Prochlorococcus marinus str. GP2: one gene and its partner. The protein of the gene in region 2 binds, or shares a complex with, the protein of the main gene of each other region. Links are inferred from orthologs where the notes say so. Each region holds a gene or a part of one and is shown on either strand. Other genes may lie near its edges.

Region 1 (4,753 bases), 130 kb from region 2 along the record:
TATCTTCAGCTCCGACTATTACAACCAAAGGAGTCTTTTCATGAAAATTTGAAATAGATAATTGACCATCACCTGATAATCCAATAACAAGAAATCCATTTTTTTTCATTTCATCCAATGCCCTATTTAAATTAACAACTCTACAAACTGGCAAGTGCTCTATAGCCCCTGCTGCAACCTTGGCAACTGTTCCTGTTAATCCAGCGGATCTTCTTTGAGGAATAATAATACCCTTACAATTAAATGCTTCTGCTGATCTTATAATTGCTCCAACATTGTGTGGATCGGTTATTCCGTCTAAGGCAAGAATAATAGGATTAGCAGATTTATTCTTAGATGAATTGATTAATTTTTCTAATGATACTGTTTTAGAACATGCCAACTGCAAGGCAATGCCTTGATGTGTAGCGCCTAAAGTCAATTGCGAAAGTCTGTTCCATGAAACCTCTTCAATCAAGACTCCTTTTGATTTAAGGTCTTTAAGTAAAATATAGAATTTTTCTGAAGAAAAAATTTCAGATGTGCACCAAATCCTATTAATTGCCCTTTTACTCACAAGTGTCTCAAAAACTGAATGTTTTCCCCATATCCAATCATCAAAATTTTTTTTATTCGCTTGTTCTTGATAAATATCTCGGGTATTTCTAGATACTTCTATATTAGATTTATTAAATGGTTTTCTTGTTTTAAATGATGAAAAGTTACTATTCTTTTTCTCACCTTCATCAAAATTCGCATTTCCTCTATTTTTAGAAACATTACTAAAAAATTGATTATTTTTAGATGTACTCGTATTTTTAGGAAAAAAATTAGAATTAAAACTTTTTTTGTTTTGTTTAATATTATTCTTAGAATTATTATTTTTAGATGAATTTTTCATGATTTCATATTTACTTCAAGATACTCAAAAAGAATTGATAGTCTTTTGGGATCTTTAAGAAATAGCCAACCAATGAGGGTTTCAAAACCAGTTGCCCTTGAGTATACGGCAGGATCCGTGGACTTTGGGCATCTTTTTGATTTGTTTCTAGCACGTCTAATTAAATCAATTTCATTGGCACTTAATAAATGTTCAATTTCTGCTAATGATTTTGATTGAGTATTAGCTTTTACCTCTTGTACAACTGATAAATGAAGATCTTTTGATTTCAAAGGAAAATGTACATACCTTAATCTTTGATGAAGTTCCCAAACTGAATCTCCAAGCCAAGCAAGTTGTATAACACCTATTTCTTCAGGAGATCCATATGGGTCTAAATTTTGAATCCAATAATTCAATTTTTCAAATAATTTAATGCATCTTCAAGACTAGATTTTAAATTAAGAAAGTCTCCCAAACGCACAAGTTTAATAGTTTGAGCTACTCTAGAATTACCAACAACTGAAAAACCTAATTTTAATTTTTTACATTCTTTAGCTGTCTGAACAAGAGCTCCAAGACCTGAAGAATCTAGAAAATCAATTTTTGTAAGGTCAATAACAAAGGGAAACTCATTTTTTAAATTATTAGTAACAAAAGTCTTAAATTGTTTTTCTGAAAAGGCATCTAGTTGGCCTTTAAAAGTAAAAACAATGATATTTGTTTTTATATCTAGGTTTCCTCTTAATGAAACCGTTAGCTTCTGGAAATCTTCTATGATTTAAACCTCCCGAAAATTAATATATCAAATGTAATTATCAAATCAAAATAAACCAATATGTCAACATCTATCTAACATTTGAGAAACAAATTTTTTAAATAAATAATCTGAATCATGCGGACCAGGTCCCGCTTCTGGATGATATTGGACACTAAATATTGGCTTATTAATGACCTCTAATCCTGCAACTGTAGTATCGTTAAGATTGTAGTGAGTTATTTTGACTATGTCCTTTGGAAGAGAATTAGGGTCAATTGCAAAACCATGATTCTGACTAGTTATCTCGATTTGATTATTCTGTCCACAAGGATGATTTAATCCACGATGTCCGAAAGGGAGTTTATAAGTTGAACCGCCTAATGCTAATCCAAATATTTGATGACCCAAACATATACCAAACATAGGTATTTCTCCATACTCAATAAGTGATTTTGCTAAATCTATACCTTCAGTAACAGATGAAGGATCCCCTGGGCCATTTGAGAAGAATATACCATCAGGCTTATTAGATAGAACTTCGCTTAAAGAAGATCGGGAAGGTAAAACTAAAATTTCACAACCATGAGAGACTAACCTATTTAAAATTGATTTTTTTATACCAAAATCAATCGCAACAACTTTTAATTTATTAGTCTTATCCGAATATTTTTTTCTAACATCAAAATCCGTTTCTGTCGTATTTTGCCAAAAATATTGTTGGCTTGTTGAAACTATTTTTGATAAATTTGAACCCTCCATTTTTGGCGTTTCACAGATTATCTTTAAACAGCTATCAAGAGTTTTGTCTTCAGAGGTAATAACTCCATTCATCGAGCCATTGGATCTTAAAATTTTAACGAGAGCCCTAGTATCAATTCCATAAAGACCAACTATATTTTTTTCAACTAACCATTGATTAAAATTCTTTTGAGATCTCCAATTACTATTATTTGTTGAATAATTTCTAACAATTATACCTCTAACATTAATACTTGATTCTGAATCTTCATGATTAATCCCAGTATTTCCAATTTCTGGATAAGTGAAAGTTAATATTTGTCCGTAATAACTTGGATCAGTAATAACCTCCTGATATCCAGTCATGCCAGTATTAAAGACTATTTCGCCAACTGCACTACCGGGAGCTCCAAATGAATATCCAGGGAAAATAATACCATTACTTAAAACTAATTTTGCATTTTTCTTATAGGTATTAATCATCAATTTTTAATTAATCTGTGGATAAATAATTTTTTAATTGCAAAAATTTTTTCCATGGATTTCCTTTATTGATTGTAAGTAAGGCTTTATTAAAGCCTTCATGTAAATCATCCTCAATTCCAGCAGCCCAAAGAACTAATGAAGCATTCAAAGCAACGACATGCTTATGTGATTTTTGCCCAGAACCATCTAAAACAGACTTTAGAATATCTTCGTTTGTGTCACGATTGGAGACAACAAGTTTATCATTTGAAAAATTTTCATAATTAAAATCTGAAATATTTATTTTTGAAAATCGCAATTTACCATTTTCAACAAACACAAGTTTGTTATCTCCTTGAAGTGAAGCTTCATCAAGGCCCCCTGAACCATGAACTACTATCACTCTATTCATCCCCATTTTTAATAGTGCGCTTCCCATAGGTTCCAAAAGATCTTCAGAAGCAACACCTAATACTTGCGCATTAGGCCTTAAAGGGTTAACTAATGGACCAAGTTGATTAAATACAGTTCTTATTCCAAGATCTTTTCTTAATGGAGCAAGTTTTATTAAAGATTTATGCCAAACAGGTGCAAACAAAAAAGTTATTCCAATTTCATTAACAGCAGAAATAACTTTTTCTAATGAAGAATTTAGATTTAAACCAAGATTCAATAAAACATCAGCTGAACCAACTTTTCCACTCGCACTTTTATTTCCATGTTTTGCAATTTTTACACCACATGATGAAGCTACAAATGCCACTGCAGTAGAAATATTAAATGTATTAGCGCCATCACCTCCAGTTCCACAAGTATCTACCAAATACAAATTTGGTCTTGCGACGGGCAAGTCACAAACATTTAAAAGTTCCTCAGCCATAGAAGATAATTCTAATCCTGTACAACCTTTGGCTCTCAAAGCACTCAAAAAGGCACCTGTTTGTACAGCAGAAATTTCATCATTTAGCCACCTTTGCATTAACAACCTTGAGGTTGAATTATCAAGGTTACCCCCTTCTAATAAAATATTTAGGATTTTTGCGTTCGATAGGTCAGAAGACATTTATTTTTTAAGAAAAAAAGGTTAAAAATTTCAATTTGAAGTATCAAAACCTGAACCAATTAAATCTTTATTTGTATTTGAGGGCCTAAAGCTTTTTGACCAAATATATTTCGTTTTAGAAAAAAGATCATTTTTAGAAATTTTCCAAAATTTTAAAATTTTTTCAATATCATTTTTAATTTCAATTTCACCGGGGAAATTAGCATAACGATTAATTAATCTAGCTATATTAATAAAGTCATAATCTTCTGGTTTTTCTTTAGTTATTAGAGAATCTATGATATTTTTGTCTATTGCATGTAAAGGATGAGTTTGTTCGTTACTCATAGATAAAAACTGAATCACTATAAAATTAGCTCACATATTTAAAAATGAAACATTATCTTAATCATATTGGAAAAATTAAATGAAAAATTTAAAATTTAAAGTTATATCAAAATACCTTAAACCTTACAAAAAAGAATTTTTTATAGGAGCTCTAGCTCTACTGATAGTTAATATTTTAAGCGTTGTAATCCCTTTAGAAGTAAAAAATATAATAGACCAATTACAAAAAGGTTTCTCTTCTGAATTTGTAATTTCTAAATCTTTTCTTTTAATTTTTTTAGCAACTTGTATGGGTTTAATAAGATTATTTTCAAGGCAAATTGTATTCGGAATAGGTAGAAAGGTTGAGGTAAATCTTCGACAGAAACTTTTCGATCATTTGCTTATTCAAGATCCAGAATGGATACAAAAAAAAGGAAGTGGAGACATTATTAGTAGAGCTACAAGCGATGTTGAAAATATAAGAAGACTTCTTGGCTTTACAGTTTTAAGTTTATGCAACATTGTTTTAGCTTACTCATTCACTATCCCCTCGATGTTT
Region 2 (5,728 bases):
CATCTATAAAAAGGTTGAAAAACATTAATCAAGAACCTATAGAAGATAATAAAAAGAATTTAACAAGAATATCCAATATTGAAGGCGAAATAATTTTCAAGAAAGTGAGTTTTGAATATAAAAAAGATAATCACGTTCTTAAAAATATAAATTTAGAAATTAAAAAAGGAGAAGTTACAGCTTTCGTTGGAGCTTCAGGTGCTGGGAAAAGTACAATGATGGCACTAATGTTAAAATTTATAAAACCAAGTATTGGAGATATTTTTATAGATAATAAGAATTTAAAATCATTAAATACCAAAGACATAAGAAATAATATTGCACTTGTACAACAACAGCCTTTTTTATTTTCAGGAAAAATAATTGATGTAATAAAAATGGGTAGAAAATTTACAAAAGAAGAAGTTATGGAGGCCGCAAAAAAAGCAAATGCTCACTACTTTATTCAAAATCTTCCTGATAAATATGAAACTAAAATCACGGAAAGGGGATCGAATTTATCAGGCGGTCAGATCCAAAGGATAGCAATTGCAAGAGCAATTTTAGGAAACCCATCCATTCTTCTATTAGATGAAGCTACAAGTGCATTAGATGCAGAATCCGAATCAGAAGTTCAAGAAGGGCTTAATAGAGCTATGAAGGGTAGAACTGTTGTTGTAATTGCTCATAGATTGGCGACAACTCAAGAAGCAGATAAAATAGTTGTCTTTGATAAGGGTAAAATAGTTGAAGCTGGGAAACACTATGATCTAATAAATAAGAAAGGAATTTATAAAGAATTATGTGAAAAACAATTGATAAAGAGAATTTAATTTTATCTTGTTTATTAAAAATTAAATTCATGAATTCAGAGACTAACGATTCTACTAACCCAGTTTTAACCTTTGAAGGAAAGAAATATTTGATAAATGAACTCTCTAAAGATATCAAAGAATCAATCAGAGGTTTACAAATAGCAGAAACTCAAATGAAAATGCATGAAGACACTTTGAAATTACTATCGATTAGTCGAAACTCTTTAGCAAATGAATTAAGAGAAAAACTAAAAAACTTAGAGTAAAGTTTTATTATTTATGGATTTCTTGTAGTGAGTAAATATCAATATTATTACTTCGAAGAGATTTAATTGCTTTTAAGGCTGCCTTTGCTCCAGGAATCGTTGTAAAAGTTGGGATATTATATTCTAAAGCAGCTCTTCTCAAATATGCGTCATCATGAAGAGCCTGTGAACCAACTGGAGTATTAATTATTAATTGAATAAGTCCCGAACGAATTAAATCCTCTATATTTGGTCTGCCTTCATGTACTTTTAGAACTTCCTCAACTTGAATACCTAAATCAAATAAATATTTTGCAGTACCTTTTGTTGCGACTAATTTAAATCCTAAAATCAACAATTCCTTGGCAATTTCATCAAGATTTTTTTTATCTAAATCATTTGTAGACAAAAAAGCAACGCCCTCACAAGGAACACCATTACCGGCCGCTAATTCTGATTTAGCATAAGCGATTCCGAAATCTTTTGCTAAACCCATTACTTCTCCAGTGGATCGCATTTCAGGACCGAGTAGTGTATCAGATCCAGGAAATCTTTTGAATGGTAGAACAGCTTCTTTTACTGCCTGATATTTTGGAGTAAATTCTTCTGTAAAATTAATATTCTCTAATGTAAAACCCTGCATTAACTGAGTAGCTAATTTAGCAACTGGTTTACCTATAGCTTTTGAAACAAACGGGACAGTTCTGGAAGCTCTTGGATTTGCTTCTAGTATAAAAACTTTGTTTTCATCATTATCTAAATTGGTAACTGCGAATTGTAAATTAATTAAACCAACAACATTTAGTCTTTTTGCGATTAATTTAGTCCACTTTCTAACTGTATCTAATGTCGATCTTGAAAGAGATATGGATGGCAAACAGCAGGCCGAGTCTCCAGAATGAATTCCTGCAGGTTCAACATGCTCCATTAGACCAGCAATTACAACCGAACCTTCTGAATCACATAAAGCATCAACATCTATTTCAATAGCATTATTCAAATATTGATCAAGAAGAATTGGACGATCAGGAGATACTCTGGATGCCTCAGATATATATCTCGATAATTCATTCTCATTCTTAACAATTTCCATTGCTCTTCCACCTAATACATAAGAAGGTCTTACAACCAAAGGAAACCCTATATTTTTTGCTACATTTTGTGCCTCATTTTCATTACTAGCTAATCCGTTTAAAGGTTGCCTAATATTTAATTCTTCAAGTATTTTTGTGAATTCCTCTCTATCTTCTGCTAAATCAATTGAGATTGGCGAGGTACCGAGAATTTTTGATCCAGTTCTTAGTCCATCATTAGATTTAAGCCACTCAAATAAAGGCATTGATAATTTCAGAGGAGTTTGACCTCCAAATTGAACAATCAAACCATGAGGATTTTCAGTTTCTATTATATTTAATACATCCTCTAAAGTTACAGGCTCAAAATATAAGATATCACTTGTATCGTAGTCCGTTGATACGGTTTCGGGGTTACTATTAACCATTATTGTTTTATAACCATTTGTGGAAGCTTGATATGAAGCATGACAACAACAGTAATCAAATTCTATTCCCTGACCAATTCTGTTTGGGCCACCACCAAGAATCATAATTTTTTTTGATTTAAAATTTTCTGAAATCTCGCTTTCAAAAACTTGAGAATTTAAATTAATAAAATAGTCCTCGTAAGTTGAATAATGATAAGGAGTTGAAGATGAAAACTCAGCTGAACAAGTATCAACAGTTTTATAAGTGGGAATGATTTGCAAATCTTTTCTATATTTTCTTACTTCAAAAAACTCAGAATTAGTCAACTTTGCAATCTGTTGATCTGAAAAGCCTAATTGTTTAGCATGTAGCATCAAATCTCTATCTAAATTATAAAGTTCTTTATCCTTCAAAAATTCAATTTCAAAATTTAAGATATTTCGTAATTTTTCAATAAACCATAAATCTATATTCGTAACTTCTTGAATATAAGAGTTAGTTTTTCCAAGCTCCATTGCTTTTTTAACTATGAGAATTCTCTCAGATGTTGGGTTTCTTAAACTATTCTTTAAGTCATTTTCGTTTTTAATTAGATCTAGTGAATCACATTCCCATCCAGAGATACCTTCTTCTAAGGACCTTAAGGCTTTCTGAAATGATTCTTCAAAAGAACGACCTATAGCCATAGACTCCCCTACAGATTTCATAGATGTACTTAAGGTATTTGAAGAGCCTTTAAACTTTTCAAAAGCAAACCTAGGCACTTTAGTAACGACGTAATCAATTGACGGTTCGAAACATGCGGGTGTTTTTTTTGTAATGTCATTAATAATCTCATCAAGTGTATAGCCAACAGATAATAAAGCTGCAATCTTAGCTATTGGGAATCCAGTTGCTTTACTTGCTAAAGCAGAGGATCTACTTACACGAGGATTCATTTCGATGACAATTACTTCTCCATTAATTGGATTAATTGCAAATTGAATATTGCTGCCCCCAGTTTCAACACCTACCTCTCTAATAATTTTCAATGCCAGGTCCCTCAATCTCTGATATTCCTTATCAGTTAGTGTCTGTGCAGGCGCTACAGTAATAGAATCTCCAGTATGAACACCCATTGGATCTAAGTTCTCAATACTACAAACAATTACAACGTTGTCTGCATTGTCTCTCATAACTTCTAATTCAAACTCTTTCCATCCAATAAGTGATTTTTCAATTAATATCTGATTACTAGGACTTTCCTCTAATCCTGTTTTACACAATTCGTCAAATTCTTCAAGGTTATATGCAATTCCACCTCCTACTCCACCCAAGGTAAATGCAGGCCTTATTATTAAAGGATAAGAATTAATTTTTTTTAATACATTTTTTGCTTCAGTTAAATCAGACGCAATACCAGATGGGCACACATTTACATTTATTTTTTCCATAGATTCTTTAAACAATTTTCTATCTTCGGCTTTATTAATAGCTTTTAAATCAGCACCAATTAATTCAACATTATTTTTATTTAAAAAATCTAACTCTGATAATTTAACCACAAGATTCAAAGCAGTTTGACCTCCCATGGTGGGAAGAATTGCATCAGGTTTCTCCCTTAAAATAATCTGAGAAACAATTTCAGGAGTTAATGGTTCAATATATGTTTTGCTTGCTATCTCAGGATCAGTCATTATCGATGCGGGATTTGAATTTATTAAGATAATTTCATATCCAGCTTTTCTTAAAGCTTTGCAGGCTTGAGTACCAGAGTAATCAAATTCGCAAGCTTGTCCAATAACAATCGGGCCAGAACCTAGAATAAGAATTTTTTTAAGATCACCTCTTTGAGGCATAATTAAAACTTCATTTATTTCATGCTACTTATAAATCATCAGATGTTAATCAAGTTACTTGAAAAGCAACATTTGTTTCTATAGTATTGAAAGAAATTAATTTTTTATGAGCGAACTTCAGCGACTTAAAAGTTTGTTGCCTCCAGAAAATGAAAGTTGGGTATTTGTTGAAGCTGCTGCAGCTATAGATCCACCCTTAATAACCCTCGAGGAAATCGGTCGTGACGAAGTAGAAATACAAATAGATTTAGAAAAATGGGATAATTTTGCTATTGACCACAGAAATTTATTATTTTGGCATGAAGTAGGGAAAATTCAAAATGACACAATACCCAGAGATGGCTGGGAAATGGCTGCTCTTGCAATAGGTCTTGGAGGAGCAATAGGGGAGCTATGGGTACAAGATGGATTACTTCTATTACTAGCTCTTGGATTATCGAGTTTTGCAGGATATAGGCTATATATAAAGAATAATTCTGAAAAAAGACTTCAAGACGCTATTCTTGCTGACGAAAGAGCAATAGACCTAGCTTGTAGATTTGGTTATAGCATCCCAAATGCTTATAAAAGCCTCGGAGGAGCTTTAAAGGAGTTAATTGAGAACACTAGAAAAAAGAAAAAAAGAAGTTTCTTTGAAGATAGATTAGATGCCTTAAGAAAAAGTGCAGAAAAAGCAAGATCAGAATTATCTCAGCAAGAAGGTTCAGAAAAATCTGTCTCAAGTGAAAATGTATATGGACAATAAAAGTTTGGTTTATATGGCAGCCAAAGCTTGTGATGAAAAAAAAGCTAGAGATATTAAGCTAATAAAAATTGATAAAGTTTCGTTTATTAGCGAATGGATATTAATAGCAGAGGGATTATCTGATGTACAAGTTAGATCTATAACTAACTCTGTAGAGGGGGAGTTGAGAGAGAAAGCCAAAATTGAACCAATAAGAAAAGAAGGGGTTAGCGAGGCTAAATGGGCTTTACTAGACTATGGTGATTTAATTGTGAATATTTTCCAACCAGAAATAAGAAAATTTTACGATCTTGAATCATTTTGGAGTAATGGAGACGATCTTACATTTCCATAATTATCACATCATGAGCGATTCTAAATGCCCTGTCCCTAAGGAACAACAACCCACAAATGAATTCATTGAATTATCAAAATCAATCATTTTTTCATGGCCAAAGACCAAAAAGTCACTTATTTTTGTATTGATAAAATTTTGGTTAGGTGCTTTTGTTATTTTTCTCGTTATTTCTTCAGGAAGTATATATTTCGAAAAATCAATTTTTAAATACATACTGATAAGTTTTTTTAGCAGTTTATCAATACCTCTTCTGATTTCCATAAGATTATATTTAGGATGGAATCA

The links.
Region 1: the proteins of carB (region 2) and carA are in contact, whole or in part, in a solved structure (PDB 1KEE), measured with the Escherichia coli proteins. The link is inferred for Prochlorococcus marinus str. GP2 from one-to-one orthologs.

Annotation. Positions count from the first base shown.
Region 1 is NZ_JNAH01000004.1:157,480-162,232, reverse strand. What follows is about bases 771-3,597. They hold carA (glutamine-hydrolyzing carbamoyl-phosphate synthase small subunit), read right to left. Parts: upstream 2,841-3,597; coding sequence 1,701-2,840; downstream 771-1,700. Other genes in these bases: trpD (anthranilate phosphoribosyltransferase), read right to left, coding at 2,851-3,597; EU91_RS09035 (STAS domain-containing protein), read right to left, coding at 1,275-1,574; EU91_RS04480 (Mini-ribonuclease 3), read right to left, coding at 877-1,278; rlmB (23S rRNA (guanosine(2251)-2'-O)-methyltransferase RlmB), read right to left, coding at 771-880. Also shown: more of rlmB, read right to left, coding at 1-770; more of trpD, read right to left, coding at 3,598-3,885; EU91_RS04495 (DUF3288 family protein), read right to left, coding at 3,916-4,212; EU91_RS04500 (ABC transporter ATP-binding protein), read left to right, coding at 4,292-4,753. UniProt on the Escherichia coli protein: Small subunit of the glutamine-dependent carbamoyl phosphate synthetase (CPSase).
Region 2 is NZ_JNAH01000004.1:283,151-288,878, forward strand. Bases 868-4,669 are described here. They hold carB (carbamoyl-phosphate synthase large subunit), read right to left. Parts: upstream 4,362-4,669; coding sequence 1,068-4,361; downstream 868-1,067. Other genes in these bases: EU91_RS03915 (DUF6447 family protein), read left to right, coding at 868-1,060; EU91_RS03905 (DUF3318 domain-containing protein), read left to right, coding at 4,468-4,669. In the rest of the region: EU91_RS03920 (ABC transporter ATP-binding protein), read left to right, coding at 1-812; more of EU91_RS03915, read left to right, coding at 842-867; more of EU91_RS03905, read left to right, coding at 4,670-5,106; rsfS (ribosome silencing factor), read left to right, coding at 5,096-5,440; EU91_RS03895 (CGLD27 family protein), read left to right, coding at 5,451-5,728. UniProt on the Escherichia coli protein: Large subunit of the glutamine-dependent carbamoyl phosphate synthetase (CPSase).